Regions from separate parts of the Streptomyces sp. NPDC057253 genome, predicted to be linked through region 3. Evidence: riboswitches for the same ligand, from Rfam matches in the RefSeq annotation. Region 3 holds a riboswitch; each other region holds the start of a gene.

Region 1 (7,624 bases), on a different contig from region 3:
TTCAACTCGACCATGCACATCTCCTTCGATGTGCGCGGTGGTCTGCTGATCCGGCAGATCCACCACTGGGCGGCGCTGATCTTCCTCGCCGGCATGTTCGTGCACATGATGCGGGTGTTCTTCACGGGCGCGTTCCGCAAGCCGCGTGAGGTCAACTGGCTGTTCGGCTTCCTGCTGTTCGTCCTCGGCATGTTCACCGGCTTCACCGGTTACTCGCTCCCGGACGACCTGCTCTCCGGCACCGGTGTCCGCTTCATGGAGGGCGCGGTCCTGTCCGTGCCGATCGTCGGCACGTACCTGTCGTTCTTCCTGTTCGGCGGGGAGTTCCCGGGCGGCGACTTCGTGGCCCGCTTCTACTCGATCCACGTCCTGCTGCTGCCGGGCATCATGCTCGGTCTGGTCGTCGGCCACCTGATCCTGGTCTTCTACCACAAGCACACGCAGTTCGCGGGCCCCGGCAAGACGAACAACAACGTGGTCGGCATGCCGCTGCTGCCGGTCTACATGGCCAAGGCCGGAGGCTTCTTCTTCCTGGTCTTCGGTGTCATCGCGGCCATCGCGGCGATCGCCTCGATCAACCCGATCTGGTCGATGGGCCCCTACCGTCCGGACCAGGTGTCCACGGGCGCCCAGCCGGACTGGTACATGGGCTTCTCCGAGGGCCTGATCCGTGTCATGCCGGGCTGGGAGATCAACTTCTGGGGTCACACGCTCGTCCTGGGTGTGTTCATCCCGCTGATGATCTTCCCGCTGGTCCTGGTCGCGATCGCGGTCTACCCGTTCATCGAGTCCTGGGTCACCGGCGACAAGCGCGAGCACCACATCCTGGACCGCCCGCGCAACGCCCCGACGCGTACGGCCTTCGGTGTCGCCTGGATCACCTGGTACTTCGTGCTGCTGGTCGGTGGTGGAAACGACCTCTGGGCCACCCACTTCCACCTGTCGATCAACGCCATCACCTGGTTCGTGCGGGTCGCGTTCTTCGTCGCCCCGGTCCTCGCGTTCATCGTCACCAAGCGGATCTGCCTCGGCCTCCAGCGCCGTGACAAGGACAAGGTGCTGCACGGGCGCGAGTCCGGCATCATCAAGCGCCTGCCGCACGGTGAGTTCATCGAGGTGCACGAGCCGCTCAGCCAGGAGCAGCTGCACACGCTCACGGCACACGAGCAGTACAAGCCGGCCGCGATCGGCGCCACGGTCGACGAGAACGGCGTCGAGCGCAAGGTCAAGGGCACCGAGAAGCTGCGCGCCAAGCTGAGCGAGGCGTACTACGGCGAGGAGTCCCAGATCGCCAAGCCGACCGTCGAGGAGTACAAGGAGATCACCAGCGGCCACGGCCACCACTGATCCCTGCTTGTCGCTGCGCTCGCCACAGCGCGGTTGAAAGGACCCCGTCCGAATCCCGGACGGGGTCCTTTGCCGTGCGGGTGCGGCTTCGGTGGGGGCGGGCGCTTTTTGCGCAGTTCCCCGCGCCCCTGAGATGGCCCGTCCGAACACCGGACGGGGGCCTGCGACGTGCTGTGGGCTGGATAGGGTGGCAGCAGACTTCTCTACGACATCTGGAGCGGCCCCATGAGCGCTGTGACCCCCGCTGGAGGCGACATCGCGGCGGGCCGTTCCTGGCCCGAGGTGTTGAACGCCCTGCTGTACGGGCGGGACCAGAGCGCCGACGCCACGGCGTGGGCGATGGACCGGATCATGCAGGGCGAGGCGACCGACGCGCAGATCGCCGGGTTCGTGGTCGCGCTCCGGGCCAAGGGCGAGACGGTCGAGGAGATCAACGGGCTGGTGCGGACGATGTACGCGCACGCCAATGTGATCGAGGTCCCCGGGCGGACGGTCGACATCGTCGGCACCGGCGGCGACGGCGCCAAGACCGTCAACATCTCCACCATGTCGGCGATCGTCGTGGCCGGAGCCGGCGCCACGGTCGTCAAGCACGGCAACCGGGCCGCCTCCTCCGCGTCCGGCGCCTCGGATGTCCTGGAGAAGCTCGGCGTCAATCTGGAGCTGACGCCGAAGCGGGTGGCCGAGGTCGCCGAGGAGGCCGGGATCACCTTCTGCTTCGCGATCAAGTTCCATCCCGCGCTGCGTCACGCGGGCGCCGCACGCGGCCAGTTGGGCATCCGCACGGTCTTCAACATCCTCGGCCCGCTGACCAACCCCGCCCGGGTGCGCGCCCAGGCCGTCGGGGTCGCGGACCCGCGCATGGCCCCGGTCGTCGCGGGCGTCTTCGCCGAGCGCGGCAACTCCTCGCTGGTCTTCCGCGGTGACGACGGCCTCGACGAGCTGACGACCACCTCGACCTCCCACGTCTGGGTCGTCCGGGACGGCAAGGTCACCGAGGAGAGCTTCGACCCCCGTGACGTCGGCATCGAGCTGGTCCCGGTCGAGGCCCTGCGCGGTGGTGACCCGGCGTACAACGCGGAGGTCGCCAGGAAGCTCCTGGACGGCGGGACGGGCCCGGTCCGGGACGCCGTACTCCTGAACTCGGCGGCCGCGCTGGTGGCCCTGGACCCGGGCACCGGGACGCTGGCCGAGCAGCTGCGGGCCGGGATGGACAAGGCCGCGGAGTCGATCGACTCCGGGTCGGCCAAGCGGACGCTGGAGCGCTGGGTGGCCGCGAGCAACGCGTAGCGGCCGGCGGGGTGTCGTCCCGCGATCCGGACACGGGTTGCGGGACGACGATCACATCGCGTAGGTTTTTTGACCAGGTCATGAGTGACAGTCATGAGGCCCCGGCCGACTGTCCGGCAACCCTCCGTCCGTGGCGGGGTGCCCCGGGTGAAGACCAGGCCGTAGGCAGCGAGGTCTGCGGCAAGCGCGGATCCCTCACGAACCAGGGATCCTGGTCGTTCGAGGAGTCTTCCGTGAGCAAGCGAATGCGCTAGGGCGCCGAGCCCCGCCTCCGCACACCCCTCTCACCCTTCACTTTTCACGGGAGTCCCCCATGTCTGTCTCCACCGCTGCCTCCGTCCAGTCGCTTTGTGCCCAGCTGCCCGTTCTGGGCCGGGATGTCACCGTCCCGCTCGTCACGGGTGGCGAAGTCACCTACGCGGCGCTCGACTACGCGGCCAGCGCCCCCGCCCTCCAGCGCGTCTGGGACGACGTGGCGGCCTACGCGCCCTACTACGGCAGCGTGCACCGCGGGGCCGGCTACCTCTCCCAGCTGTCGACCGACCTCTTCGAGAACGCCCGCAGGACCGTCACCGAGTTCCTCGACTGCCGTGCGGACGACCAGCTGATCTTCACCCGGTCGACCACCGACTCGCTCAACCTCCTCGCCGCCGCCCTCCCCGCCGACTGCCAGGTCTTCGTCTTCGAGACCGAGCACCACGCGAGCCTGCTGCCCTGGAAGGACGCCCGGGTCAGCTACCTCGACGCCCCGCGCACCCCGCTCCAGGCCGTCGAGACCCTGGAGAAGGCCCTCGCCGCCCGGGACCCCTACGGCCCGGCCCTGGTCTGCGTCACCGGTGCCTCCAACGTCACCGGTGAGCTGTGGCCGGTCCGCGAGCTGGCCGCCGCCGCCCACGCCCATGGCGCCCGGATCGTCCTCGACGCCGCCCAGCTCGCCCCGCACCACCCGGTGAGCGTCCGCGACCTCGACGTCGACTGGGTCGCCTTCTCCGGCCACAAGCTGTACGCCCCCTTCGGCTCCGGAGTCCTCGCCGGCCGCGCCGACTGGCTCAGGGCGGCCGACCCCTACCTCGCGGGTGGTGGCGCCAGCCGCAAGGTCACCCGGCGCGAGGACGGGGGAGTGGACGTGGAGTGGCACGACAGCGCCGCCCGCCACGAGGCCGGCTCCCCGAACGTCATCGGCGCCTACTCCATCGCGTCGGCCTGCAAGGCCCTCACCGAGGCCGGCTTCGACACCCTGGTCGCCCGTGAGCAGCACCTGATCGAGAAGGTCCGCGAGGGCCTCGCCGAGGTCCCCGAGGTCCGTGTCCTCTCCCTGTTCGGCGACGACGCCCCCCGCGTCGGCGTGATCTCCTTCGTCGTCGAGGGCTGGAACAGCTCCCACTTCGCCGCCGCCCTGTCCGCCGAGTACGGCATCGGCGTCCGCGACGGCCTCTTCTGCGCCCACCCCCTCGTCCGCACCCTCCTCGGCAGCGACCCGCAGACCCAGGGCGAGTGCGGGGCCCCCGAGGCGGCGCCCGGTGAGAAGTCGCTGAACGCGATCCGGGTGAGCTTCGGCGCGGGCACGCCGGACGAGCACGTGGAGCGGTTCGTGAAGGCCGTGAAGGAACTGGTCGCGGACGGTGCGAAGTGGTCGTACCGCACGGAGGACGGCCGCTGCGTCCCGGCCGTCTGACGTACCGGCGTCCACCCCGCGTATACGCTCGACCCCGGCAGCCGTACGGAGGCAGGGGGAGCACGGGGTGCAGGAGCTGCGCGAGACGGACCCGCGGACCATCGGGCCGTACGAGGTCCTGGGCAGACTCGGGTCCGGCGGGATGGGCGAGGTGTATCTCGCCGAGGCGCGCGGCGGGCCCCGGCTGGCCGTGAAGGTCGTCCGCGCCGAGCACGCCGAGGACCGCACCTTCCGCGCCCGTTTCCGCCACGAGGTGCGGGCCGCGCAGACCGTCGGCGGAGCCGGCACCTACACCGCGCGGGTCGTGGACGCGGACACCGGGGCCGCCCGGCCGTGGATGGCCAGCGAGTTCGTGGCGGGCCCCAACCTGCGGGACGCGGTGCTCGACCAGGGGCCGCTGGGCGCGGACGCGGTACGGCTGCTGGCGGGCGCGCTCGCCGAGGCGCTCGCCGCGATCCACGCCAAGGGCCTGGTGCACCGGGACCTCAAGCCCTCCAACATCCTGCTCGCGCCGGACGGGCCCCGGGTCATCGACTTCGGGATCGTCCGGGCGCTGGAAGGCACCGCGCTGACCCGGACCGGGGTGGTCGTCGGGTCGGTCGGCTACCTCTCGCCCGAGCAGATCCGCAACGGCGCCCAGGTGGTCCCGGCCAGCGACGTCTTCTCCCTGGGCGCGGTGCTCGCGTACGCCTCGGGCGGCAAGGAACCCTTCGGCGAGGGGCAGGACTCGGTCGTCCTGCTGCGGATCCTGACCGGGGACGTCGACCTGTCCGCCGTACCGGAGGAACAGCTGCCGCTGGTGGAGGCCTGTCTGCGGGACGATCCCGCGGCGCGGCCGACGCCCGCCGAGCTGGTCGCGGCCGTGGGGCACACCGCCGGCTCGCTGCGGGAGGGCCTGCGGGAGGGGTGGTTCTCCAGGGGGACGCCGACCGTGGCCCTCGGCGGTGGCGAGCGCTGGGTGCCGGAGGACGGGGCGCGGGAGCGGCTCAGCGGGGTGGAGTACGTGGCGCCCACGACGGTCACCGACGTGCCCGTGGCCACCTCCGCCGCCGCGCCGGAGCCCTCGCGGCGTCGGATCCTGGCGGCCTGGGCCGGTGGCGCGGGGGCGGTGGGCGCCGGGGGCCTGGGCTGGTGGCTGCTGCGGAGTGGCTCGGACTCCTCCGCCTCCTCCGCGGGCGCCGGACGGACCGTGCAGGGCGGCTCCGCCGCGGCCGAGGTGGGATGGACGTACGCCGTGCAGGGGCTCGGCGGGCGGCGCGGACCCTGTGCCGCCGTCTCGCCCGACGGCACCCGGGTGTACGTCGGCGGCGCGGACGGCTCGATGCACGCCCTGGACCTGAACGGCCGGACGGTGTGGCGGACCGCGCTGGGCGGCGAGGCCATGTCCCCGCTCGCCACCGCCGACGGCGTGTACTGCCTGCTGGAGGACGACAAGGAGGGCGCCTCCGAGCTGTGCGCGCTCGGCCCGCGCGGCAAAATCCGCTGGACGAAGGCCTTCGCCGCGAACAGCCAGTTCCCGGTGGCCTTCGGACGACTGGTCCTGGTGTCCTACGGCGACGGCTCGGAGGCGGGCGGGGTGCGCGCCTACGCCCCCGACGGCAGCGTGCGCTGGTCCACGCCGACCGGCGCGGCACCCACCAGCGAGCCCCTGGTCGCGGACGGGGTGGTCTACGTCGGCACCTTCGGGGACCAGGTGCAGGCCCTGGACGCGAAGACCGGCAGGCGGCTGTGGGCCACCAAGGCCGGCACCGACACCGGGCGGCCCGCGCTGGTCGGCGGCACCCTGATGGTCGGCTCCGGCGGCGAGCAGATGCTGCACGGCCTCAGCCGCGCGGGCAAGCTGCTGTGGAACTCCGGAAACGACAAGGTGTACGGCAGCCGCTACTTCACCTGCGTGCCCTTCGCCGGGCTCGGCGTCACCGCGTCCGACTTCGAGCTGGTCGCCCTCGACCCCGCCGACGGATCGACGGCGTGGTCCTTCCTGTTCACCGACGACGGCAGCCAGTACAGCGACCCGGTGGTCTTCGGCGACACCGTCTACGTACGCCGGGGGTCGACGCTCTACGGCCTTGACCGCAAGGGCAGACGGGTCTGGCGGAAACGGGTCCAGGGCGGTGCGTCCGTCGGCACCCAGGCACCGGTCGTCCGGGACGGCCGGGTCTACGTGGCGACCGCCGACGGCATTACGGTGCTGGCGCTCGGCTCCTAGCCGTCGGGTTCGGTCAGCTGTCCAGACCGATGGCGAACGCGGCCTCCAGGTCGTGCTGGGAGTAGGTGCGGAACGCCACGTGGGTGTCGGTCGCCTCCACGCCCGGGATCTTGCTGATGCTGCCCGGGATCACCTCCGCCAGATCCTCGTGCTGCTTGACCCGGACCATGGCGATCAGGTCGTACGTCCCCGTCACGGAGAAGACCTCGCTCACGGACTCCAGCGCGGCGATCCGCTCCGCGATCTCGGGGATCCGGTCCACGCTGGTCTTGATGAGGACGATCGCGGTGATCACGGCTGGTTCTCTCCCTCGGGGGCCGGAGCTGGGGCGGCCTTCACTCTAGTCGTAGGGCCGAAGCGCACCCAGGCGAAGACCAGGCCCAGGCCGAAGCCCACCACGTGGGCCAGATAGGCCACCCCCGGTCCGTCGCTCGCCCGGCCCGCCGCCAGCCACTGGAGGGTCGCCCAGAACGGCAGGACGACCCAGGCCGGAAAGCGCAGCGGCAGGAAGAAGAGGAACGGCAGGAGACTGGTCACCCGGGCCCCGGGGAACAGGAAGAGGAACGCTCCGAGGACCGCGGAGATCGCCCCGGACGCGCCGACCAGGGACTGCTCCGAGCCGGCGTTGGCGGCCGCGTAGCCCAGCAGGGCGAGGTAACCGCAGCCGACGTAGAAGAGGAGGAACTGCACCCGGCCCATCCGTTCCTCGGTCATCACGCCGAAGACGTAGAGGAAGAGCATGTTGCCCAGCAGGTGCACCCAGCTGCCGTGGATGAACAGCGCGGTGGCCGGGGACAGTGCGGCGCCGGCGGAGTCCTCGAAGAGCTCGGCGGGGACCACGCCCCAGCGGTGGAACCAGGCCCGCTGGGCGGCCTGGAGCGCGGCACCGTGGCCGTAGGCCGGATTGAGGCCGGACGCGGGGCCGGCCAGGAAGATCAGGAAGCACAGCGCGATCAGACCGTAGGTGACCGGTGCCGACCCCCACAGCGACCTGTTTCCTCCACCGACCGTCACCCTCCAGTTGCGGATCATGAACACAGAGCATGACGTAACGGGACGCAAGCCGACAGACCGCCTCGCCGCCGTGGACGCCCGAGCGGCGA
Region 2 (7,624 bases), on a different contig from region 3:
GGGCCAGTTCCTCGGCCTCGGCGTCGGTGTCGGCCAGCGCGAAGGACGCTGCGGGCAGAATCAGCAACTCCTGCGGGCGGCGCCCGTACTTGGCGAGACGGCCCTTGACGTCGGTGTAGAAGGCCTGGCCCTCGGTCAGGGTGGCGTAGCGGCTGAAGATGGCGTCGGCGGAGGAGGCGGCGAACTCGCGGCCCTCCTCGGAGTCACCGGCCTGGAAGATGACCGGGCGGCCCTGCGGGGAGCGCGGCACGTTGAACTGGCCGTGGATGTCGAAATGCTGCCCGGTGTGGACGAAGGAGCCCGCCTTCGCGTCCCGCAGGAACACCCCCGCAGCCTGGTCGGCAAGGATCTCCTGCCCCGTCCAGGAGTCGAAGAGTTCCTGGGTGGTGGCCAGGAACTCCCGGGCCCGGGAGTAGCGCTCGCTTTGCGGGAGGAAGCCGCCGCGGCGGAAGTTCTCGCCGGTGAAGGCGTCCCAGGAGGTGACCACGTTCCACGCCGAGCGGCCCCCGGACAGGTGATCCAGGCTGGCGAACTGGCGGGCCACCTCGTAGGGCTCGTTGAAGGTGGAGTTGATGGTGCCGGTCAGCCCGAGGTGCTCGGTGACGGCGGCCAGCGCGGCCAGGATCGTGAACGTGTCCGGGCGGCCCACCACGTCCAAGTCGTATATTTTTCCGCCCTGTTCGCGGAGCCTGAGTCCCTCGGCGAGGAAGAGGAAGTCGAACTTGGCGCGTTCGGCGGTGCGCGCGAAGTGCGCGAAGGAGTCGAACTCGATGTGACTGCCGGCCTCCGGGTCGCTCCACACGGTGGTGTTGTTGACGCCCGGGAAATGCGCGGCTAGGTGAATCTGCTTCAAGGGCTTGGACATGGTGGCGGGATCCCTCCGGCTCAGACGGACGCGGCGTAGCGGTTGGCGGGGCGGGCCAGACCCAGCAGGCCGCGCAGGGTGTCCGCCTCGTAGGCGGTACGGAAGAGGCCCCGGCGCTGGAGCTCGGGCACCAGCCCGCGCGTGATCGCCGGCAGGTCATGGCCCAAAACGGCGGGCCGCAGCCGGAAGCCGGTGAGCCCTGCCGCCTGGAACTCGGCGAGGAGGTCGGCGAGTTGGGCCACGGTGCCGGTGAAGATCCGGGCGTCACTGGTGTACGGCTCCCCCGCCAGCGCGTCCAGACGGTCCCGGCGGGCAGCCGCCTCGGCCGGGTCCTCGTCGAGGAAGACCACCAAGTCGCCGAAGACATGCAGGAGTTCGCTCTCACGTCCGGCAACCGACTGTTCTGCGCGGATCTCGGCCACGATCGCCCGCGCCTGGCTGGCATCGTGCGGGGTGATGTAGCCGACGTCGGCCTGCCGGGCGATCAGCCGATAGGGCACGCTCTGGTGGCCGAGGGCAGTGACCAGCGGCTGTCCCTGCGGCGGACGCGGCGTGATGGAGGGGCCCTTGACACTGAAATGTTGGCCCTCGAAGTCGATGTAGTGCAGCTTGTCCCGGTCGATGAACCGCCCGCTGGCCGCATCCCGGATCTCGGCGTCGTCTTCCCAGCTGTCCCACAGCCGGCGCACCACCTCCACCCAGTCCGCCGCCTCCTCGAACAAGTCGGTGATCAGCTCCTGGGCCGGGGGGCTGTCGTAGGCCTCGATCCGCGGGATGCTGCGCCGGCCGAAGTGCGCCGCCTCACCGGGCCGGGCACTGACCTGCACCCGCACCCCCGCACGCCCGGTGCTGACATAGTCCAGGGTGGCGATCGCCTTGGACAGGTGGAACGGCTCGGTGTGGGTGACCACCGCGGTCGGCACCAGGCCGATATGCCGGGTCAGCGGCGCGATCCGCGAGGCGATCAGCACCGCGTCGAGGCGGCCGCGGACCTGGTCGGTGCGCTCGTCCGCAGCGAACAGGTGCGAGGACTGCGGGCCCAGGCCGTCCTCGATGGTCACGAAGTCCAGCAGGCCGCGCTCGGCCTCGGCGACCAGATCGGCCCAGTAACCGGCGGTGAACAGCTCACCGGGCCGGGCCACCGGCTCACGCCAGGAAGCCGGGTGCCAGCCGGTGCCGTCCAAGGCGACAGCAAGATGCAAAGAAGAAGGGGACACGAGCAGGTGCCTTCCTGGAGATCCGTACGAGAAGGCCGGCCCGCAAGGGTGGGGGCGCGGCGGCGGGGGGCAGCAGACGGGTCAGGAACAACACAGCGCGGCGGACACGCGCTGGAGATCGATGTGCGGCCGGGAGTAGAGGTGGGCGGAGCGCAGTACACGTGTCACTCGACCCACCCCCAAGTCATCGCCTTCGACAAGGACAACGGCACGGCTATGCCGTTTCTTCCAGGACGGCGGCTTCGGTCCGCCGTACAAGGGAGAAGGTCGTACGGCGGCGCAGGGTGAAGCCGATCGACTCGTAGAGCCGGATGGCGTTGGTGTTGTCCGCCGCCGCGTGCAGGAACGGCGTGTCACCGCGCTCCCGGATCCCGGCGGCGACCGCGCGGACCAGCCGGGTGGCCAGACCCCGGCCGCGATACGCCGGGTCGGTGCAGACCGCGCTGATCTCGGTCCAGCCGGGCGGGCGCAGCCGCTCACCGGCGAGGGCGATCAGGCGTCCCCGGTCCCGGATGCCCAGATAGGTACCGAGGTCTATCGTCCGCTCGAGGAAGGGGCCGGGCTTGGTGCGGGCGATCAGGTCCAGGATCTCGGGCACGTCGTCGGGTCCGAGCCGTACCGCCTCGGGGGCGGGTTCGGCCCGCAGCGCGGTGTCCACGAGTTGGACGCCCTCTCCCTCGCCGACGATCTCCCACCCGTCCGGAGCCTCGGTGACTCCCCCCACCGCGGCGGTGCCGTTGGGGCCGACGAGAGCGGCGAGGTCGGCCCAGGCGCGCGGGTCGTCCCCGTCGGAGACGGCGTGGAAGGGAGCCACGTCCTGCTGATAGCGGGCGGCGTGGCCGACGCGTTCGGCGAAGTGGGCGTGCGGGCCGGTGAGCGCGGCCCAGGCGGGGTTGTCCAGGATGTGCGCGGAGTTGGTGTCGAGGGTGGTGACGGACATGGCGTTGCGGTCTCCGGGGTGCGGCTCGGTGGGTCCGGCCGGCGGGGACTCCGTCGCGGGGCGGCGGCGGAGTCCCCGGTGCGCGGTGGTCAGGAGTTGTCGAGCGGCAGCCCGGGCGGGTTGACCTCGGACTTGGCGACGGCCTCGTTGTTGAGGTTGTACGCCTTGAGCCACTCGGCGTACTGGCCGTTCTTGATCAGGTAGTTGATCGCGTCGGCCAGCGGCTTGGCGAGGCCGCTGTCCTTCTTCGCCGTGGCCGCGATCAGGCCCTGCAGGCTCGCGCCCGCGCCCGAGTAAGTGCCCGCGGTGCGGGTGGCGTTGGGCGTGTTGGCCACCTGACGGTTGTGGTAGGCGAAGCCGGGGTTGGGGCCGAAGGAGGCGTCGATCTTGCCGCTGTTGAGGGCGAGATAGGTGCTCGGGCTGTCCTGGAAGTACTTGACGGTGAGCTTCTTGCCCTCCTTGGCCAGCTTGTGCTTCCACTCCAGGAGGATCTTCTCCTGGTTGGTGCCGGAGCCCACGGCGATCGTCTTGCCGGCGAGGTTCTCGTAGTTGCCGTCGAAGTTCCAGGTGCTCTTCTTCGGCACGATGAAGGCGAGGTTGTCCTGCCGGTAGGAGGCGAACTCGTACTTCTTCTTGCGCTCCTCGGTGTCGGTGACGTTGGAGAAGGCCACTTCGACCTTGCCGCTGTCGATGCCGACGAAGAGGTTCTCCCACGTGGAGTTCTTCACCTCGGGCTTGAGCCCGAACACCGCGGCGACCAGGCGGCCGAGGTCGGGCTCGGAGCCGGTCAGGGTCTTCTGGTCGTCGCCGACGTACGCCAGCGGCGGGAACCCGGCGGGCAGGGCACCGATGCCGATCTCCAGCTTGCCGCTCTTCTTGAGGGCGGCGGGCAGTTCGGCGCTGATGGACTTGACCTCGGAGACCTTGACGGTGGTCTCCTTGGCGGCGCCGTTGGAGACCCGGCCGATGACGACCTCACCGGATCTGGCGCTGTCGGTGGTGGTGGCCGCGTCGCTGTTGCCACCGCAGGCGGCGAGCCCGGTGGCCAAGGAGGCGACGGCGGTCGCCGCGGTGATGCCGCGTATCAGGCTGCGTCGGGTGAACTGGGTGGGCATGGCCGTTCCTTGTCGCTGAAGGTGATGAGGGTGGCGTGGGGGGAGGTCTGTTGGTTGCGGCCGGTCGGAGGACCTGGGCGACCAGGGCCGGCACGACCGCGGTGACGAAACGGCGGACGGGTAACTCGTGTATTTGCCAAGGGGTTTGACAGGCCGTCAGTGGCCGACGCCTCGGCGAGTCACCGGGGGCGGGGAGGGCGACGGCACACCGCGGCGGTGTCCGTCAGAAAGTGGGGGAGATGCGGGGAGGTGTCAGCCCCGACAGCGGGCGCGGCCCGGCTCGGTACACAGTGCGCTGCTCACGCGGAGCAGATCGACGGCGCGATCGGCGACGAGCAGGTTGGCGTACGGTGCGCAGCCCTGCGAGCGGCACGTCGCCGTCCTGGGTGCTGCGTACATGGCGTCACCGTCACCGTTCCTGCCCTGAGGGCCTCGCGCTTACCGACACTTCATCGGTCGGGTCGTCACCTGGGGCACCCCACCGCGGCGGAGGGTTGCCGGTCAGCAAGCCAGGGCTTGTCGCTGACGCTCTTGACCGTTCTGAACGGTAATTAAGACAACAGTCCGAACTCTTGTCAACGCCGGTCCAGCAGGTGGAACGGTCGGCGGCCCGGTTCGACGCGGACGCTCGACGCCGGCAAGGGGCCGGCGTGGACGCTGCGAGCATCCCGGCTTGACCTTGACGTGCGCGTCAGGGGCTAACGTCTGCGCGCCCGCACCGGCGGGTCGCCCGCTCGGCCCGCCTCGCTTCTCCCGACCAGGAGCCCCCATGGCCACTCCCCTGCCGTCCGCCACCCGCGAGATCCGGCTCGTCACCGCTCCTGAGGGGCTGCCCGGCCCCGAGCACTTCGCCGTCGTCGCCCAGTCGCTGCCCATGCCCGGGCCCGGACAGGTCCTCGTCCGCAACCGGTACTTCCTCGTGTTTCCCGGGCTGCGCACCCTGATCGGAGGCGCACCCGAGGGAGTACCCCTGCCGCCGATCCACGCCGGTGGCGTGCTCTTCGGCCCCGCTGTGGGCGAGGTCGTCGGCGTGGGCCCGGGCAGCCCACTGCGGCCGGGGGACGCCGTCACCCACCTGCTCGGGTGGCGCGAGCACGCGCTGGTGGCCGCGGCCGACTGCACCCCGGTCGACGCCGCACTGCCGGATCCGGTCGCCCACCTGTCGTCGGGGTCGGCCGCCTACGGCGCGCTCACCAGGCTCACCGACGTCCGTCCCGGCGACACGGTCCTCGTCACGGGGGCGGCGGGCGCGGTGGGGACTCTGGCCGGTCCGATCGCCAGGCTGCTGGGGGCCCGCAAGGTCATCGGCAGTACCCGGTCCCCGGCCAAGGCCGAGCGGCTGCGCACCGAACTGGGCTACGACGCGGTGGTGGTGTCCGGCGGGCAATTCCCCACGTTCGCCGAGCAATTGGGCACCGCGGCGCCCGAAGGCATCGACGTCCTGGTGGACACCGTGGGCGGCGAGCAGCTGACGGCGGCGCTCACGGTGGCGCGTCGAGGCGCCCGCTTCGCGCTCGTGGGCGCGCTGTCCGGCCAGCTGTCACCGCACCAGGACGGTGACAGCGCTCCGGCGGAGATCGACACCTTCCGCGTCATCAACCAGGGGATCACGCTGAGCGGTTACAGCGGCGTCGACCATCCCGAGGTGACGCAGGAGTGGGTCAAACGGTTCGGCGGCTGGCTGCGCTCCGGTGAGATCTCCTTTCCGCACGTGCGGATCCCGGGCATCGAACAGGCCCCGCGGGCGTTGCAGGAACTGTTCGAGGGACGGCACTTCGGCACCGTGGTCGTGGAGTTGCCGGCCCGGTGACCCACACGAAGCGAGGTCGGGATGCGCATCGGAGACGCGGCGGCAGCGGCCGGGACCACCCCACGGGCCCTGAGGTTCTACGAGGAGCGCGGTCTGCTGCCGCCACCGCGGCGTACGGCGACCGGCCAACGCCGGTACGGGCCGGACGAGGTCGCCCGCGTCCGCGTCATCCGCGAGCTCCTCGGCCTCGGCCTCACCGTCGAGGACCTGCACGGCATCGCCGACCGGATCCACCTCCTGGCCGGGAACCCACAACTGCGTTGCGCGGACGCCGACTCGACCGCCCCCGGTGCCCGCGTGATCACACACCGGCTCGCCGCCATGGACACAGAAATCGACCGCCTGACCCGTCTGCGCACCCTCTTGGCTCAGCGGACGGGCCGGAACTGATCCTCCGCACGGGGCAGGCGCAGGCGGCGAGGGCGCGCCGGCTCACGCTGCGGGTGCCTCGCCGCTCGCCGCCGTTACCGTCGAACCGGAGCGGCGACGCGTCTCCGACCCCACCGCCCTGGGTAGGCGGGGCACACATCGGGGTGACGTCCGGGGCAGCAGTGCCGGTGGGGCCAGGAGGGCCGGTTTCCGACGGCCCTGATCACCTGACGCCGCGCCTCGCGCATGTCCTCGGCCTCGCGCGACCCCCTGCCGCACGGATCCCCCGCCGGCCACCGGCTCACGTCCGGACGGGCTCCGTCTCCGATGCCCGGAGGGTCACCGCGGCGCAAGGAGTCCGTGCGAGTTCTTCAGGACGTACCGTGCCACCTTCGTGCCGAGCGTGATCCCCGCCTCGTCGGCCGACCTCGTGTGGATGCCGGAGTAGACCCGGGCGTCGATGTTCTCGTCGGAGAGTTGCTTCCAGGTGGTGTACGTCCGGGTCACGCCCGGAGCTGTGGGGCTGGTCAGGGTGAAGGGGGCTGTGCGCGGGCCGGTGAGCGCCGACAGGACGGTCTGCGCGGCGCCCGCGTAGGTGTTGTGGCCGCTCGGGTAGTCCGGATGCGCCGGGGTGGTGTGCAGCGGCGTCCAGCCGGGATCGGGGTCGATGGTGCCGGTGCGGATCGCGGTCACGGGACGCCAGCGTTCGTACGCGTACTTGGTGTCGGAGGTCGCGATCTGCGTGTCCACCAGCGCCACATGGAACAGCGCGACCAGCCGTGCCTGCCCGGCGACACCCTGATGCGAGCGGGCGAACGCCACCCGCAGCGGCTCGGTGTAGAGGGTGAGGGAGGAGCCGAGCCAGAAGGTGGCGGTCTCGGTCTGGCGGGCGCTGCGCACCGCGCTGTCGACGGCACCGTAGGCCCGCACCTCCGCGAGGTCGGTGGCGTAGCGCTCGGAATCCAGGGCGGGCGGCGGGCCGAGCCGGAACTGGCTCTGTGTCCTCAGCAGGAACGGCTCGGCCAGACGGTTGCCGTACTGGGCCGCCGGCGCGTGGTCGGGTGGCGTCGGCTGCCACACACCCGGCGCCGCGGGCTTGACGGGATACGGCGCGTTGACGGAGGCGGGGTCGAGACCGTCACCCTGTCTCGACGCGAGGACGAGGTCCGCCTGCCGCTCGCCCGCCGCGATGCCCCGCTCCTCGGCCGGACCGTCGGGAATCGCGTCGCGGGTCTCCTTGGACGTCGCGTCGAGCTGTTCCGTGCGACTCGGGGCCAGCGCCACCAACGCACGATGTACGGCCCCGGC
Region 3 (7,624 bases):
GAGGTAGCCGTGGGCGCCGTGCAGCTCCACGCCGTCGAAGCCGATGCGCTCCGCGGCGGCCGCGGCCTGGGCGAACGCGCCGATGACGTCGTCCAGGTCGAGCTGGGTCATCGCCTTGCCGGTGGGCTCGTCGGCGCCGATGCGCAGGCCGGAGGGGCCGACCGCGGGGGCGTCGGCGTAGGGCGCCTCGCCCTGGTTGCGGACCATGCCGATGTGCCACAGCTGCGGCACGATGGTGCCGCCCGCCGCGTGCACCTGCTCGGCGACCTTCGCCCAGCCGGCCAGCTGCTCCTCGCCGTGGAACCGCGGGACGCGGTCACTGTTCCCGGCCGACTCGTGGCCCACGTAGGTGCCCTCGGTGACGATGAGACCGACTCCGGCGGCCGCGCGGCGGGAGTAGTACGACGCCACGTCCTCGCCGGGGACGCCGCCCGGGGAGAACATGCGGGTCATGGGCGCCATGGCGATGCGGTTCGGGACGGTCAGGCCGTTGATGTGGACCGGGCGGGAGAGGATCTCGGCGGCGCGGGAGGCGGCCGGGGTGGTGGCGGGGGCGGTCACGCGGGCACTCCTGAGGGGCGGGCGACAGGCGGGATACCCGTCGGTATGTGCAAGCTACATAAGCGCCAACCGTCTCACCCACCCCGCACATCCCGAACGGCCTGTGATCCCGGCCACCGACATGACAGAAGCCCGCCCCACCGGAGTGGGACGGGCTTCTCGCGGAGCGCTGGGCAGGCCTTGCACCTGCATCTCCCCACAGGAAGCGGGGCGTCTTTCCTTGGACTACCAACGCGTAGTCGACCGACGGGAGTTCACGTCGGGCGGCTCGTGATCAAGCATACCGCAGTCACGGGGTGCCCAAGACCAAGGGGCGGCACCCCCTGCTGAGCAGGAAGTGCCGCCCCCGGCAAGGACGTTGATCAGTCGGGGACCGATCAGAAGTCCATGTCACCGCCCGGCATACCGCCACCGGCGGGCGCGGCGGCCTTCTCCGGCTTGTCGGCGATGACGGCCTCGGTGGTGAGGAAGAGCGCGGCGATGGAGGCGGCGTTCTGCAGAGCGGAGCGCGTGACCTTCGCCGGGTCGATGATGCCTTCCTTGACCAGGTCGACGTACTCACCGGTCGCGGCGTTCAGGCCGTGACCCGGGGTGAGGTTGCGGACCTTCTCCACCACGACGCCGCCCTCGAGGCCGGCGTTGACGGCGATCTGCTTCAGCGGGGCCTCCAGGGCGAGCTTGACGGCGGCAGCGCCGGTCGCCTCGTCACCCTCCAGCTCCAGCTTCTCGAAGACACCGGAGGCCTGGAGCAGGGCCACGCCACCACCGGCGACGATGCCCTCCTCGACGGCCGCCTTGGCGTTGCGCACGGCGTCCTCGATGCGGTGCTTGCGCTCCTTGAGCTCGACCTCGGTCGCGGCACCGGCCTTGATGACGGCGACGCCACCGGCGAGCTTGGCCAGGCGCTCCTGGAGCTTCTCGCGGTCGTAGTCCGAGTCGCTGTTCTCGATCTCGGCGCGGATCTGGTTCACGCGGCCCTGCACCTGGTCCGAGGAACCGGCACCGTCCACGATGGTGGTCTCGTCCTTGGTGACGACGACCTTGCGGGCGCGGCCCAGGAGGTCCAGGGTCGCGTTCTCCAGCTTGAGGCCGACCTCCTCGGAGATGACCTCGCCGCCCGTGAGGATGGCGATGTCGCCGAGCATGGCCTTGCGGCGGTCACCGAAGCCCGGGGCCTTGACGGCGACGGACTTGAAGGTGCCGCGGATCTTGTTGACGACCAGGGTCGACAGGGCCTCGCCCTCGACGTCCTCGGCGATGATCAGCAGCGGCTTGCCCGACTGCATGACCTTCTCCAGGAGCGGGAGCAGGTCCTTGACGGAGCCGATCTTGGAGTTGGCGATCAGGATGTACGGGTCGTCGAGCGACGCCTCCATCCGCTCCATGTCGGTGGCGAAGTACGCCGAGATGTAGCCCTTGTCGAAGCGCATACCCTCGGTGAGCTCCAGCTCCAGACCGAAGGTCTGGGACTCCTCGACGGTGATGACGCCTTCCTTGCCGACCTTGTCCATGGCCTCGGCGATGAGCTCGCCGATCTGGGTGTCGGCGGCGGAGATGGAGGCCGTGGAGGCGATCTGCTCCTTGGTCTCGACATCCTTGGCCTGCTCAAGGAGAGCGGCGGAGACGGCCTCGACGGCCTTCTCGATACCGCGCTTGAGGGCCATCGGGTTGGCGCCGGCGGCTACGTTGCGCAGGCCTTCCTTGACGAGGGCCTGGGCGAGCACGGTCGCGGTGGTCGTACCGTCACCGGCGACGTCGTCCGTCTTCTTGGCGACTTCCTTGACCAGCTCGGCGCCGATCTTCTCGTACGGGTCCTCGAGCTCGATCTCCTTGGCGATGGAGACACCATCGTTGGTGATCGTGGGGGCGCCCCACTTCTTCTCGAGGACGACGTTGCGGCCCTTGGGGCCGAGCGTCACCTTGACGGCGTCCGCGAGCTGGTTCATGCCGCGCTCGAGGCCGCGCCGCGCCTCCTCGTCGAACGCGATGATCTTGGCCATGTGAAGTGGTCCCTCCAGGACTGGGGGTGATTCCTTCGGACCGCGCCCGCGCCCGCGACGGACGGCTCGCCGGCCTGTGGATCCTTGCCCCACTAGGCCTGCGGGCCTCACCGACCCGGTCCATCTTTGTCACTCTCACCTTCAGAGTGCTAACGCCAATGATTAGCACTCGGCCTGGTCGAGTGCAAGCGCCTCCCGAAGACCGGGCCGGGTTCGCTCACGCGGGCGCGGACCGGCGAGGGCCGCCCCGCGCAGCTCCCGGCACCCGGATCGCGCACCCCGGAGGCGACGGTTTCGGCGGTCGGGCGGCTACCGGCCGGTGGGGGCCGAGCGCGCAGTTCCCCGCGCCCCTGGGGAGGTTGCAGCGGCCCGGCACCAAGGGCGCGCAGAGGCGCGAGGAACTGCGCAAACCGCCCCACCGGCCCCGCAGACGAACACGAACCCCCGCACACACCCAGGGGCGCGGGGAACTGCGCAAAACGCCCGCCCCCACCGGCCCCGCAGACGAACACGAACCCGCACCGACCCCGCCCAACCGCCGGAGGCACAGGCACATACCGAAGGGCCCGTACCCATGACTCCCCATGGGGTACGAGCCCTTCAGTGAAGAAAAGAAGAACGACGCTGTTGTTACCCGGCGCGTGCTTCAGCCAGTCGCGAGACGGACCATGTCCGCCTGCGGCCCCTTCTGACCCTGCGAGATCTCGAACTCGACCCGCTGGCCCTCTTCAAGGGTGCGGTAACCGTCCATCTGGATCGCGCTGTAGTGGACGAATACATCCGCACCACCGTCGACCGCGATGAAGCCGTACCCCTTCTCCGCGTTGAACCACTTGACGGTGCCCTGAGCCATGCCTAACTCCCCTATTACTGGCCCTTGCACGGACCCGCACTTCGCGGATCCGGGTCAGACCTCACCCCCCACATGGTTGGGGGCGTGCGCCGGAACGCGTCGACCGCGGCTGAATGTATCTGTCCAACTGCCGTCTGCAACAGGTCAATCGGACGAGAATTCTGGACGGAAGGGGTCCGGAATGTAGTGAGAATTCGCCTGAATTCGGGGCAAGTCGGGCCCCATAAAGCACGCATAAGGCACATAAGACGCGCACACTTTGGCTACTTCTCATCGCACGTGGAGCGAGAACTCATATGCATGCGGCAAGGAGAAAGCCGCTGCTTCCCCAACTGTACCGCGCTCAACCATAGAGAATTGCCCCCTCCGCTTCTCTCACGGAGGGGGCAATCGGATGAACACTCGGTCATCACTATTACCGAAGGTAATGACCAGTCATACGGTCACCCGCCGGCGACCGCCGGGATGATCGAGACCCCGGCCCCGTCCGGCGTCGCCGTCTCCAGCCCCTGCTCGAAGCGCACGTCGTCGTCATTCACGTACACATTGACGAACCGCCGCAGCTTGCCCTGGTCGTCGAGAACCCGGGCGGCGATACCGGTGTGGTTCTTCTCCAGATCGGCGATGACCTCGGCCAGGGTCCCACCCTCGGCGGTCACCTCGGCCTGCCCGCCGGTGTAGGTGCGCAGGATGGTAGGGATACGGACGGAAACACTCATGTTCAGGACCTCCGGTCAGGTAGTCGCCCTGGGGGCGCGGGGCTGTATCGATATGCGGCTCCGCCGCGTGGGCGCGACCAGCCCCCACGGACCCGCCGCCGCACAGCGACCTGCTTATGCGAGACCAGCCTCGCGGAACGAATCAAGGTTGGGACGGATCGTGGCGGTAAGACCCGTACCCGCCACCGCGTCCAGCGTCTTCAGACCATCCCCGGTGTTCAGCACAACGGTCGTCAGCGAGGGATCCAGCAGACCGCTCTCGATCAGCTTCTTCGCCACCCCCACGGTCACCCCACCGGCGGTCTCCGCAAAGATCCCCTCCGTACGCGCAAGCAGCTTGATCGCCTCGACGACCTGCTCGTCGTTCACATCCTCCACCGCACCCCCCGTACGCCGGGCGATGTCCAGCACATACGGCCCGTCGGCCGGGTTCCCGATCGCCAGCGACTTGGCGATGGTGTTCGGCTTCTGCGGCCGTACGACGTCATGGCCCGCCTTGTACGCCACCGACACCGGCGAGCAGCCCTCCGCCTGCGCCCCGAAGATCTTGTACGGCTTGTCCTCGACGAGCCCGAGCTTGATCAGCTCCTGGAGCCCCTTGTCGATCTTCGTGAGCTGGGAGCCGGAGGCGATCGGCACGACCAGCTGGTCCGGGAGCTTCCAGCCCAGCTGCTCGCAGATCTCGTACGCCAGCGTCTTGGAGCCCTCGGCGTAGTACGGCCGCAGGTTGACGTTGACGAAGCCCCAGCCCTCGCCGGCCGGGTCGCCGATCAGCTCGGAGCAGAAGCGGTTCACGTCGTCGTAGTTGCCCTCGATGCCGACGAGCTCGCCGCCGTAGATCGCGGCCATGACGACCTTGCCCTGCTCCAGGTCGTGCGGGATGAACACGCACGAGCGGAAGCCGGCCCGGGCGGCGGCGGCACCGACCGCACCCGCGAGGTTGCCGGTCGAGGAACAGGAGAGAGTGGTGAAGCCGAACGCGCGCGCCGCCTCCAGGGCCTGCGCGACGACGCGGTCCTTGAAGGAGTGCGTCGGGTTGCCGGAGTCGTCCTTGATGTACAGGCCGCCGGTGACGCCGAGCTCGCGGGCGAGGTTGTCGGCCTTGACGAGCTGGGTCCAGCCGGGGTTGATGTTGGGCTTGTCCGCCACGTCCGCCGGCACGGGCAGCAGCGGGGCGTAGCGCCAGATGTTCGCGGGTCCCGCCTCGATCTGCTTGCGGAGCTCCTCGGTGTCGTAGGCCGAGAAGTCGTACGCGATCTCGAGCGGGCCGAAACACTCCTCGCAGGCGAAGACCGGGCCCAGCGGGACGCGGTGGCCGCACTCGCGGCAGCTCAGTGCCGCGGCGGGACCCAGGTCGACGGAGTTCGTGGTGCTTGCAACAGTCTGCGCAGCCATGGAGGCGAGGCCCTTTCTCCTCATCTTCCTCACGACGCGTTTCGCCGTGAGACGGATTTGGCACCTTCCCTAGCCGGGAGCCTCGCGAAATGATCAACGGTGATCTACGAGAACCGACTGGAGGGTTGCCGGGGCTTCATCGGGCCGTATCCCTCTGCCCCTCTGGATGAGCGGTATGAAGTTGTGTCGGCGGGCCTGCCAGGACATGCGATGGTCACCCGCGTTGTTCAAGACTGTAACCGACAACCAGGACAGTTGAGATAGGCCGTCCGAACCGCGAGACGGATCACACGGATCACACACGAAGGAGCCGCCTACGTGCTGGAAGAAGTCGAGCGCTGGCTGAGCACCCGCTCCTGGTCGGTGACCGATCGCCCGCTCCACCAGATCATGGCCGCCAAGCAGCGCACCGGGCAGACGGTCAGTGTCGTGCTGCCCGCGCTCAACGAGGAGGAGACGGTCGGTGACATCGTCTCCGTGATACGTCACGACCTCGTGAAGCAGGTGCCGCTGGTCGACGAGATCGTCGTCGTCGACTCGGGGTCCACGGACCGCACCTCCGAGGTCGCCGCCGCGGCCGGCGCCGTCGTGGTGCACCGCGACGAGATACTGCCCCGGCTGCCCGCCCTCCCCGGCAAGGGCGAGGTGCTGTGGCGCTCCCTGCTGGCCACCCGCGGGGACATCGTCTGTTTCATCGACGCCGACCTGAAGGAGTTCTCCTCGGACTTCGTCTCCGGCATCGTCGGCCCGCTGCTCACCGACCCCGAGGTCGACCTGGTCAAGGGCATGTACGACCGTCCCCTGGGCGGCGCCGCGGGTCAGGGCGGCCGGGTCACCGAGCTCATGGCGCGCCCGCTGCTGAACATGCACTGGCCGCAGCTGGCCGGTTTCGTCCAGCCGCTGGGCGGCGAGTACGCGGCCCGCCGCAGCCTCCTCGAACAGCTCCCCTTCCCGGTCGGGTACGGCGTCGAGCTGGGCATGCTGGTCGACGCGCTGCACCTGGTGGGCCTGGACGCCCTCGCCCAGGTCGACGTCGGCGTCCGCAAGCACCGTCACCAGGACGGCCAGGCACTGGGCCGGATGTCGGCGGCGATCTACCGCACGGCCCAGCTCAGGCTGGCCCGCGGCCACATGATCCGCCCGTCCCTGACCCAGTTCGAACGCGGCGAGGACGGCTTCGAGCCCCGCACGTACTCGGTGGACACGGAGGAACGCCCACCGATGACGGAAATCCCGGAGTACATGAAACGAAGGGCTGCGTAGACCTACCAGGGGCGCGGGGAACTGCGCGCCCAGCCCCCACCGACCCGCAGCCGACCACGCACCCACGGGAACGTTTGAGCGGTTGCACCCCGGGCTAGATGTCGAGTCATGGCTCCCTCGCACAACGCCAACGTACTGGTCGCATCCAACAGAGGCCCCGTCTCGTACGAGGTCCAGGAGAACGGCGAGCTCAACGCCAAGCGCGGCGGCGGCGGCCTGGTCTCCGGCCTGTCCGCGATCGGCCCCGACGCCGGCGCCCTGTGGGTCTGCTCGGCCCTGTCCGACGGCGACCGCGAAGCAGTCGCCCAGGGCGTCGGCGAGGACGGCGTGCGGATGCTCGCGATCCCGGCCGACGTGCACGCGGACGCGTACAACGGCATCGCCAACTCGGTCCTCTGGTTCGTCCACCACCTGCTCTACCAGACCCCGCTGGAGCCGGTCTTCGACGCGGAGTTCCGGCGCCGGTGGGCGTCGTACGAGACGTACAACCGCGCCTTCGCCGAGGCGCTGGCGCAGGAGGCGGCCGAGGGGGCGGCGGTCCTGGTGCAGGACTACCACCTGTGCCTGGTGCCGGGGATGCTCCGCGAGCTCCGCCCGGACCTGCGGATCAGCCACTTCTCGCACACGCCGTGGGCGCCGGTGGACTACTTCCGGATGCTCCCGGACGACATCGCGGCGCAGCTGCTGCGGGGCATGCTCGGCGCCGACCGGCTCGGTTTCCTCACCCGCCGGTGGGCGGACGCCTTCACGGCCTGCGCCACGGAGTTCGCGGGCGGGCTCGGGGACACGCAGGTCGGCGTGCACGGGCTGGGCGCCGACGCGGACTTCCTGCG
Region 4 (7,624 bases), on a different contig from region 3:
GAGAAGAAGCGCTGGATCCGGCTCCAGCAGGTCACCCCCGCCACCGCGCTCGGGATCGCCTCACTGCTGTGGGGCATCGACCTGTCCGACCGCGACGCCGACGGCCCGCTGCCCGCCGAGGACCCGGTCGTCACCGAGAACGACGGCTCCTTCGGGGCCCGGCGCATCGCCGACCCGCGGGCCGTCGTGGCCGAATGGCGGGGGAAGGCCGAGGCGCACGGCTGGTCGCTGCGCGAGACCGTGATCGCCCTCGGCCCGCAGCGCGGGCACGTCGGCACCCCGTCCGGCCTGGCCGACAAGTTCGCCCGCTTTGTACGGCACGGCGCGATCGACGGCTTCAACGTCACGCCGTACCTCATCCCCGACGGCCTCGACGACATCGTCGACCTGCTCGTCCCGGAACTGCAGGAACGCGGGATCTACCGCACCGAGTACACCGGCACCACACTCCGCGACCACCTCGGCCTGCGCGCGCCCCTCACCCACCGTGCCGCGCAGGAACGGCAGCAGGCAGGCTGAGGACCGGGATGCCCCTTCACCTCAGGACCTCAGGACCTCAGGACCTCAGGACCGAGGACACATGACTGACAAGAAGCTGTCACAGACGGACCGGAATGCGGGCTCGCCTCGCGCCGGTTCTGACTGACATGACTGTTGGAGTAGCGCTCAACGCGTCCGACGCGCCGAACCAGGTCGACGCCACCGTCCAACTCGCCCAGGAGGCCGCGGAGTTCGGTGTCACGTCGGCCTGGTTCGGGCAGACCTTCGGCGCGGACTCACCCCAGCTCGCGGCGATCGTCGGGCGCGAGGTGCCGGGCCTCCAGGTCGGCACCTCCGCGATTCCCGTCTTCGGCCGGCATCCGCTGCTCGTGTCCAGCCAGGCCCAGACCGCGCAGGCCGCCACCCACGGCCGCTACCACCTCGGCCTGGCCCTGGGCACGAAACTGCTGACGGAGACCGGCTTCGGCCTGCCCTTCGAACGCCCCATCGCCCGGCTGCGCGAATTCCTCATCGCCCTGCGGGAGTTGACCGAGACCGGTACGGCCGACTTCCACGGGGAACTGCTCACCGCGGCCACCCCGGTCCCGGCGCGCGTGCCGGGCGCCGAAGGCGGTGTCCCCCTGCTGGTCGCCGCGATGGGCCCACAGGCCCTGCGGGCCAGCGGGGAACTGGCGGACGGGATCCTGCCCTACCTGGCGGGTCCCCGTGCCCTGGCGGACCACATCGTGCCCGCCCTGACCGCCGCGGCCGAGGCAGCCGGACAGCCCGCGCCGAGGGTCGTGGCCCTGGTGCCCGGCGTGGTCACTGACGACGTGGACGCGGTGCGGGCCAAGGCCATCGACAACCTCGCGTTCTACGAGCAGATCCCGTCCTACGCCCGGGTCATCGAACTCTCCGGCGGCCGGCGTGCCGCCGACCTGGCCGTGATCGGCGACGAGAAGACGGTCGAGGCCGAGGTACGCCGTTACCGCGACGCCGGCGCCACCGAGGTCGTGTTCTCCGGCACCGAGCTCGCGGGGGAGGCGGCTCGCCGACGCACCTGGCGACTCCTCGGCGAACTGGCCGGCTGAGCACAGCCGTCGACTCGACAACCCCCTACCGCCCCCGCCCAAAAGCCCCCGACACCAAGGAGATTCCCCATGACCACCGAGGCCACCACTGACCTCCACGCCTTCACCGAGAACTGGCAGGAGTGGCACCGCGCCCAGGAGGCCCGGCTCGCCGACCCCCACGGGTTCCTGGCGGTCACCGGCCTGCACTGGCTCGACGAGACGCCCCAGCGTTTCCCGGACGCGCCCGGCGCCTGGCGCACCGGCCCCGAGGGAGTCGTCGTCGACCTCGACGAGGGCGAGGAACTGGTCGTCGACGGCACGCCGGTGCACGGTGAACACCGCTTCGGTGTGATTCCCGAGCGCGGCGGCGTCAACGCCGTCTGGAAGGACGCCGTCATCGAGGTCGCCAAGCGCGGCGGCAACGACATCGTGCGCCCCCGGCACCCGGACGCGCCGCTGCGCACGGCCTTCGCCGGAACGCCCGCCTACGCCCCCGACCCGCGCTGGGCCGTGACGGGCCGCTACGTCCCCTTCGACACTCCGCGGCCGACCACCGTGGGCGCCGCCGTGGAAGGCCTTGAGCATGTGTACGACGCTCCGGGCAGGGTCGAGTTCGAGCTGGACGGGCGCCCGCTGTCACTGACCGCGTTCCCCGGCCACGGCGCGGGACGGCTGCTGGTCCTGTTCACCGACGAGACCTCCGGGGTCACGACCTACGCCGCGAACCGGGCCCTCGCCCTGGAGCCGCCCGCCGCCGACGGTTCGGTCGTCCTGGACTTCAACCGGGCCACGAACCTGCCCTGCGCCTACACGGACCTGGCCACCTGCCCGCTGCCCCCGGCCGAGAACCGGCTGCCGGTGGCGGTCGAGGCCGGTCAGAAGATCCCCCGTGAGCGCGGTGGCTCCTGAGCTGGGCGCACTCGCGCCCCGACTCCCCCTGCACGGCGTGCTTTTGCGCCATTGACGTACGGCAAGCGCCCTCCGTACGATCACAAAAGGCATTGAGTGTCAGCGTCAAGCCCTGGCTCGCTGACCGGCAACCCTCCCACGCGGTGGGGTGCTCCAGGTGAAAGCCCGGCGGGATCACCGACGATCTCCGCAAGCGCGTAGCCCCTCGCACGGGGCCAAGGACGGGAAGGATCGGCATGCGGCTTCGTTGTGAAGACCTCGGTGCGTCCTTCGGTCTCGCCACGGTGTTCTCCCGGCTCTCGCGCCGGCGCCACATCGACCTGAAGCGCTCGGACAGCAGCCTCTGTCAGGCCTGACAGGCCGTCCCAGGGCCGGTCGACGTCCGGCACCGGTCGTCGCCGCACCCGGCTCCACCTGATCCCGCCCTCTGCCGGATCCCCGTTTCCCCCCTGATCCCCGTCTGCATCGCGCAGCCCCGGCCCGGCCGACGCCGGCCGGGGCCGCACGCCCCGGCACGCCCACGCACGCCCGCGCCTTCTGCGGCACCCGTGCCTGGTGACACGAGTAGGAGTACCCCTCCGTGAGAGCAATTCCGGATTTCCGATCCTCCCGTTGGGCGGCGCTGACCGCCCTGGCCACCACCGGTGTGCTGCTGACCGCCTGCGGATCGAGCGGTGACGGCTCCGGCGCCGGCAGCGGCCGGCCGAAGTCCGGCGGCACCCTGACGTTCGCGGTGGGTTCCGACTCCGGCTGCGTGGACCCTCAGCAGGTCAACAGCAACGAGAGCATCTACTCGGTGCGCCAGACCGTCGACTCCCTGACCGACCAGGACCCTGAGACCGGCAAGATCGTGCCGTGGCTGGCCAAGAGCTGGGACGTCAACTCCGACGCGACCCAGTTCACGTTCCACCTTCGCTCGGGTGTCACCTTCAGCGACGGCTCCCAGCTGACCGCGCAGGTGGTCAAGGACAACTTCGACGCGGTGCCGAAGCTCGGCCCCCTCGGGGCCCTCGCGCAGGGCTACCTCAGCGGTGTCCAGAGCACCGCCGTGGTGGACCCGCTCACCGTCAAGGTGACCTTCAAGCAGCCCAACGCACAGTTCCTGCAAGCGACTTCGACCCACTCGCTGGGCATCGAGTCGTCGGCGAGCGCGAAGAAGACCCCGCAGCAGAAGTGCAGCGAGGGCGTGATCGGATCCGGGCCGTTCGTGCTGAAGCAGTACGTGCAGAACCAGTCGATCACCCTGGCCAAGCGCACCGGCTACGACTGGGGCTCCTCCCTGTGGTCCAAGAAGGGCGAGGCCTACCTGGACAAGGTGGTGTTCAAGGTCGTGCCCGAGGCGGGGGTGCGGGCCGGCAGTCTCCAGTCCGGGCAGGTGGACGCGATCAGCAGCGTCGGCAAGGCCAACGAGGCGGCCCTCAAGGGCGGTCAGGTCACCCTGCTGCGGCGCGCCAACCCCGGCGTGGTGTTCGGCCTGGGCCTGAACAACTCCCGGCCCCTGCTCAAGGACACCAAGGTGCGTCAGGCGATCCTGGCCGCCGTCGACCGGAAGCAGATCGCCGACACCGTGTTCCCGACCGGCACCCGGCCGGCGACCAGCGTCCTGGCGCACACCACACCCGACTACACCGACCTCTCCTCGGATCTCGCCTTCGACGCGGCCAAGGCCAAGTCCCTGCTCGACGAGGCCGGTTGGAAGGAGGGCAGCGACGGGATCCGCGTCAAGGACGGCAAGAAGCTGCGCCTGACCATCACCTGGTTCCCCAACGCGGGCACCAACCAGCCCGCCCTGGAGCTGGTCCAGCAGCAGTTGAAGGCGGTCGGGATCGACGTGGTGCTCCAGCAGCGCCAGGTCAGTGACTTCGCCACCACCGTCCAGTCGAGTGACTTCGACGTGGTGTGGGGGAACGTGACCCGCGCCGACCCGGACATCCTGCGCACCTCCTTCTCCACCCAGTTGAACAACTCCTACAAGCTGCCCGCCAGTTCGCTGGACACGGCACTGTCCGAGCAGGCCGCGACCCCGGACACCGCCAAGCGCGGGCAACTGGTGGACGAGGCGCAGAAGCTGATCGTGCAGAACGCGTACAACGTGCCGGTGGTCGAGCTCCAGACCCAACTGGCCGTGACGAAGAAGGTCCACGACCTCGACTTCGACTCGGGCAGCCGCGTCCAGCTGCACGACACCTGGATCGGCTGACACGTGCGCCGCTATGTGATCAAGCGACTCGCGCAGGCGGTCGGGGTGCTGTGGGCGGCGTACACGGTGTCGTTCCTGGTGCTGAACTGGCTGCCCGGTGACCCGGTCACCGCGATGGCCGGTGCCGGGCTGGACTCGGGCGAGGTCGATCCGGCCCGGCTCGCCGCCCTGCGGCACGAGTACGGCTTCGACAAACCCGTGCTCGTGCAGTACGCCGACTATCTGGGACGGGCGGTGCGCGGGGACTTCGGCAACGCGGTGTCCACGGGCCGCCCGGTGACCTCCACGCTCGGCGACGCACTGCCCCAGACCCTCCAACTGACCAGTGCCGCCCTGCTGTTGGCGGTGCTGCTCGGCGGAGGCCTCGCGGTGCTGGCGACCTACACCTCGCAGCGGTGGCTGCGGCAGCTGCTGCTGTCGCTGCCGCCGCTCGGGGTGTCCGTCCCGACGTTCTGGGTGGGGCTGCTGCTCGTGGAGGCGTTCTCCTTCCGGCTGCGCTGGTTCCCCGCGTTCGGCAACGACGGATTCAGGGGGCTGGTGCTGCCGGCCCTCACCCTGGCGGTGCCGACCGGTGCGCAGATCGCGCAGGTGCTCGCCAAGAGCCTGCTCACCGCACTGGACCAGGCGTATGTGGAGACCGCCCGGGCCAAGGGCGCCGGCCGGTGGCGGGTCCATCTGCGGCACGCGCTGCGCAACGCGTCCCTGCCGGCGCTGACGGTCGTCGGCCTCCTGGTGGGACAGCTGATCGCCGGTTCGGTGGTCGTCGAGACGGTGTTCTCCCGCGACGGCCTCGGCCGGGTCACCGCGGCGGCGGTCACGGCGCAGGACATCCCGCTGGTCCAGGGGGTAGTGGTGTTCGGAGCACTGATCTTCGTCATGACCAACCTCGTCATCGACCTGGTCTATCCCCTCCTCGACCCCCGGATCGTGGTCACCTCGGGCGGAAAGGCGGCCCTCGCATGAGCCAGAGCCTTGTCGACGACTCCGCCGAAGCGGCCCTGGGACTGGCCCGCCCGGTCGAGACGCGGCCCGACCCCGGTCCCGGCCGCCGCGTGGACGTACGGCGCCTGCTGCGCTTCGCGGTGCGCCGCCCCGGGCTGCTGCTGTCCGTGGTCGTCCTGGTGCTGGTGGTGCTGGCCTCGTTCCGGCCCACCCTGTTCACCTCGCAGGATCCGCTGAAGGGCGTACCGTCGCAGAACTTCCGCGGCCCGAGCGGCAGTCACTGGTTCGGCACCGACGAGCTGGGCCGTGATGTGTTCTCCCGGGTCGTGCACGGCGCCCAACTGTCCCTGAAGGCGACGCTGATCGCCGTACTCGTGGCGTTCGTGGTCGGAGGTCTGCTCGGGGTGGTCGCCGGGTTCGTGGGCCGCTGGGTGGACGACGTGCTGATGCGCTTCGTCGACGTGCTGCTGTCCATCCCCGCGCTGTTCCTGTCCCTGGCCCTGGTCACCGCGCTGGGCTACGGCACGGTGAAGGTGGCGGTCGCGGTCGGCATCGCCAGCGTGGCCGCCTTCGCGCGGGTGGCGCGCTCGGAGGTGCTGCGGGTACGGCAGGCGGTGTTCGTGGAGGCGTCGCGCGCGAGCGGGGCCCGCTGGTACTCGGTGCTGGGCCGGCACGTCCTGCCCAACGCGGCGGGCCCGGTGGTCGTGCTGGCCACCCTCGACTTCGGCTCCTCCATCCTGGCCGTGTCCGCGCTGAGCTTCCTCGGCTACGGCGCGCCCCCGCCGGCCCCGGAGTGGGGGACATTGATCTCCGACGGCCGCAACTACCTCGCCAACGCCTGGTGGTTGACCGCACTGCCCGGGCTGGCGATCGCCGCGACCGTACTGGCCACCAACCGCATCGCCCGGGCACTGGACGGCGAATGGTCCCGGCAGCGATGACCGACGAACGTGAGAACGGTGAGCACGTGAGCGCACCCCTGCTGGAGATACGCGATCTGTCGGTGTCGTACCGCACCCGGGGCGGCACAGTCGCCGCCGTCCGCGGCGTGGACCTCGACGTCTGGCCGGGACAGGTGACGGCGGTGGTCGGCGAGTCCGGCTCCGGCAAGAGCACGACCGCGCACGCGATCACCCGGCTCCTGTCGGCGAACGGCAGCATCGACACGGGCACCGTCCGCTTCGGCCGGCACGACCTGGCCACCCTGTCGGAGGCCGAACTGCGCACGGTACGCGGGGCCCGGATCGGGCTGGTCCCGCAGGATCCGACGGTCTCCCTGAACCCGGTCAAGCGCATCGGCGACCAGGTCGCGGAAGTGCTGCTGATCCACGGTCTGGCGACCCGCCGCTCGGCCCACGCCGAGGCGGTCGCCGTCCTGGACCGGGCCGGACTGCCCGACGCGGCCGTCCGGGCCCGGCAGTACCCGCACGAACTGTCCGGCGGCATGCGCCAACGCGCCCTGATCGCCATCGCCATCGCCGCCCGGCCCGAGCTGATCATCGCCGACGAGCCCACCAGCGCGCTCGACGTGACCGTGCAGCGGGTCATCCTCGACCATCTCCAGCGCCTCACCGAGGAGTCGGGCACCGCGATCCTGCTCGTCACCCACGATCTCGGGGTCGCCGCCGACCGGGCCCAGCGGCTGGTCGTGATGTCACAGGGCAAGGTCGTCGAGGCGGGCCCCACCCAGGACATCCTCGCCGACCCCCAGGACGCCTACACCCGCCACCTGCTGGCCAGCGCCCCGAGCCTGACCACCGCCCGGCCCCGCACCCCGGCCCCCCACACCCCACCGGACGCGGCACCCCTGGTCGAAGTACGCAACCTGGTCAAGGAGTTCAGGCTGCCCCGCACCGGGGACGGGCCCCGCACCCTGCGCGCCGTCGACGACGTCAGCTTCACCCTCCACCGCGGCCGGACCCTCGCCCTGGTCGGGGAGTCGGGCTCCGGCAAGTCGACCACCGCCCGCCTGGCGCTCCGGCTCGCCGACGCGACCGCGGGACAGATCCTCTTCGACGGC

Evidence for each region. Region 3 has a riboswitch for S-adenosylmethionine ahead of thrC (threonine synthase). Riboswitches for the same ligand answer to the same signal wherever they lie in the genome.
Region 1: another riboswitch for S-adenosylmethionine. It lies ahead of ACFULQ_RS42290 (aminotransferase class V-fold PLP-dependent enzyme); the one in region 3 lies ahead of thrC (threonine synthase).
Region 2: another riboswitch for S-adenosylmethionine. It lies ahead of ACFULQ_RS17875 (transporter substrate-binding domain-containing protein); the one in region 3 lies ahead of thrC (threonine synthase).
Region 4: another riboswitch for S-adenosylmethionine. It lies ahead of ACFULQ_RS17810 (ABC transporter substrate-binding protein); the one in region 3 lies ahead of thrC (threonine synthase).

The regions. Positions count from the first base shown of each region.
Region 1 is NZ_JBHUXV010000141.1:13,079-20,702, forward strand. It holds gene ACFULQ_RS42280 (cytochrome bc complex cytochrome b subunit) at 1-1,347, shown strand, start outside; gene trpD (anthranilate phosphoribosyltransferase) at 1,573-2,637, shown strand; SAM riboswitch class IV at 2,714-2,830, shown strand; gene ACFULQ_RS42290 (aminotransferase class V-fold PLP-dependent enzyme) at 2,951-4,312, shown strand; gene ACFULQ_RS42295 (PQQ-binding-like beta-propeller repeat protein) at 4,380-6,521, shown strand; gene ACFULQ_RS42300 (Lrp/AsnC family transcriptional regulator) at 6,535-6,816, opposite strand; gene ACFULQ_RS42305 (rhomboid family intramembrane serine protease) at 6,813-7,553, opposite strand.
Region 2 is NZ_JBHUXV010000028.1:54,001-61,624, reverse strand. It holds gene ACFULQ_RS17895 (NtaA/DmoA family FMN-dependent monooxygenase) at 1-865, opposite strand, end outside; gene ACFULQ_RS17890 (LLM class flavin-dependent oxidoreductase) at 886-2,082, opposite strand; gene ACFULQ_RS17885 (putative leader peptide) at 2,164-2,250, opposite strand; gene ACFULQ_RS17880 (GNAT family N-acetyltransferase) at 2,297-3,022, opposite strand; gene ACFULQ_RS17875 (transporter substrate-binding domain-containing protein) at 3,112-4,137, opposite strand; SAM riboswitch class IV at 4,567-4,674, opposite strand; gene ACFULQ_RS17870 (MDR family NADP-dependent oxidoreductase) at 4,907-5,947, shown strand; gene ACFULQ_RS17865 (MerR family transcriptional regulator) at 5,969-6,337, shown strand; gene ACFULQ_RS17860 (vanadium-dependent haloperoxidase) at 6,656-7,624, opposite strand, start outside.
Region 3 is NZ_JBHUXV010000167.1:716-8,339, forward strand. It holds gene ACFULQ_RS44440 (NADH:flavin oxidoreductase) at 1-561, opposite strand, end outside; gene groL (chaperonin GroEL) at 939-2,561, opposite strand; gene ACFULQ_RS44450 (cold-shock protein) at 3,208-3,414, opposite strand; gene ACFULQ_RS44455 (MoaD/ThiS family protein) at 3,858-4,133, opposite strand; gene thrC (threonine synthase) at 4,248-5,528, opposite strand; SAM riboswitch class I at 5,546-5,701, opposite strand; gene ACFULQ_RS44465 (glucosyl-3-phosphoglycerate synthase) at 5,847-6,791, shown strand; gene ACFULQ_RS44470 (trehalose-6-phosphate synthase) at 6,900-7,624, shown strand, end outside.
Region 4 is NZ_JBHUXV010000028.1:39,644-47,267, reverse strand. It holds gene ACFULQ_RS17825 (NtaA/DmoA family FMN-dependent monooxygenase) at 1-519, shown strand, start outside; gene ACFULQ_RS17820 (LLM class F420-dependent oxidoreductase) at 648-1,571, shown strand; gene ACFULQ_RS17815 (DUF1684 domain-containing protein) at 1,641-2,462, shown strand; SAM riboswitch class IV at 2,551-2,664, shown strand; gene ACFULQ_RS17810 (ABC transporter substrate-binding protein) at 3,043-4,662, shown strand; gene ACFULQ_RS17805 (ABC transporter permease) at 4,666-5,625, shown strand; gene ACFULQ_RS17800 (ABC transporter permease) at 5,622-6,545, shown strand; gene ACFULQ_RS17795 (dipeptide ABC transporter ATP-binding protein) at 6,542-7,624, shown strand, end outside.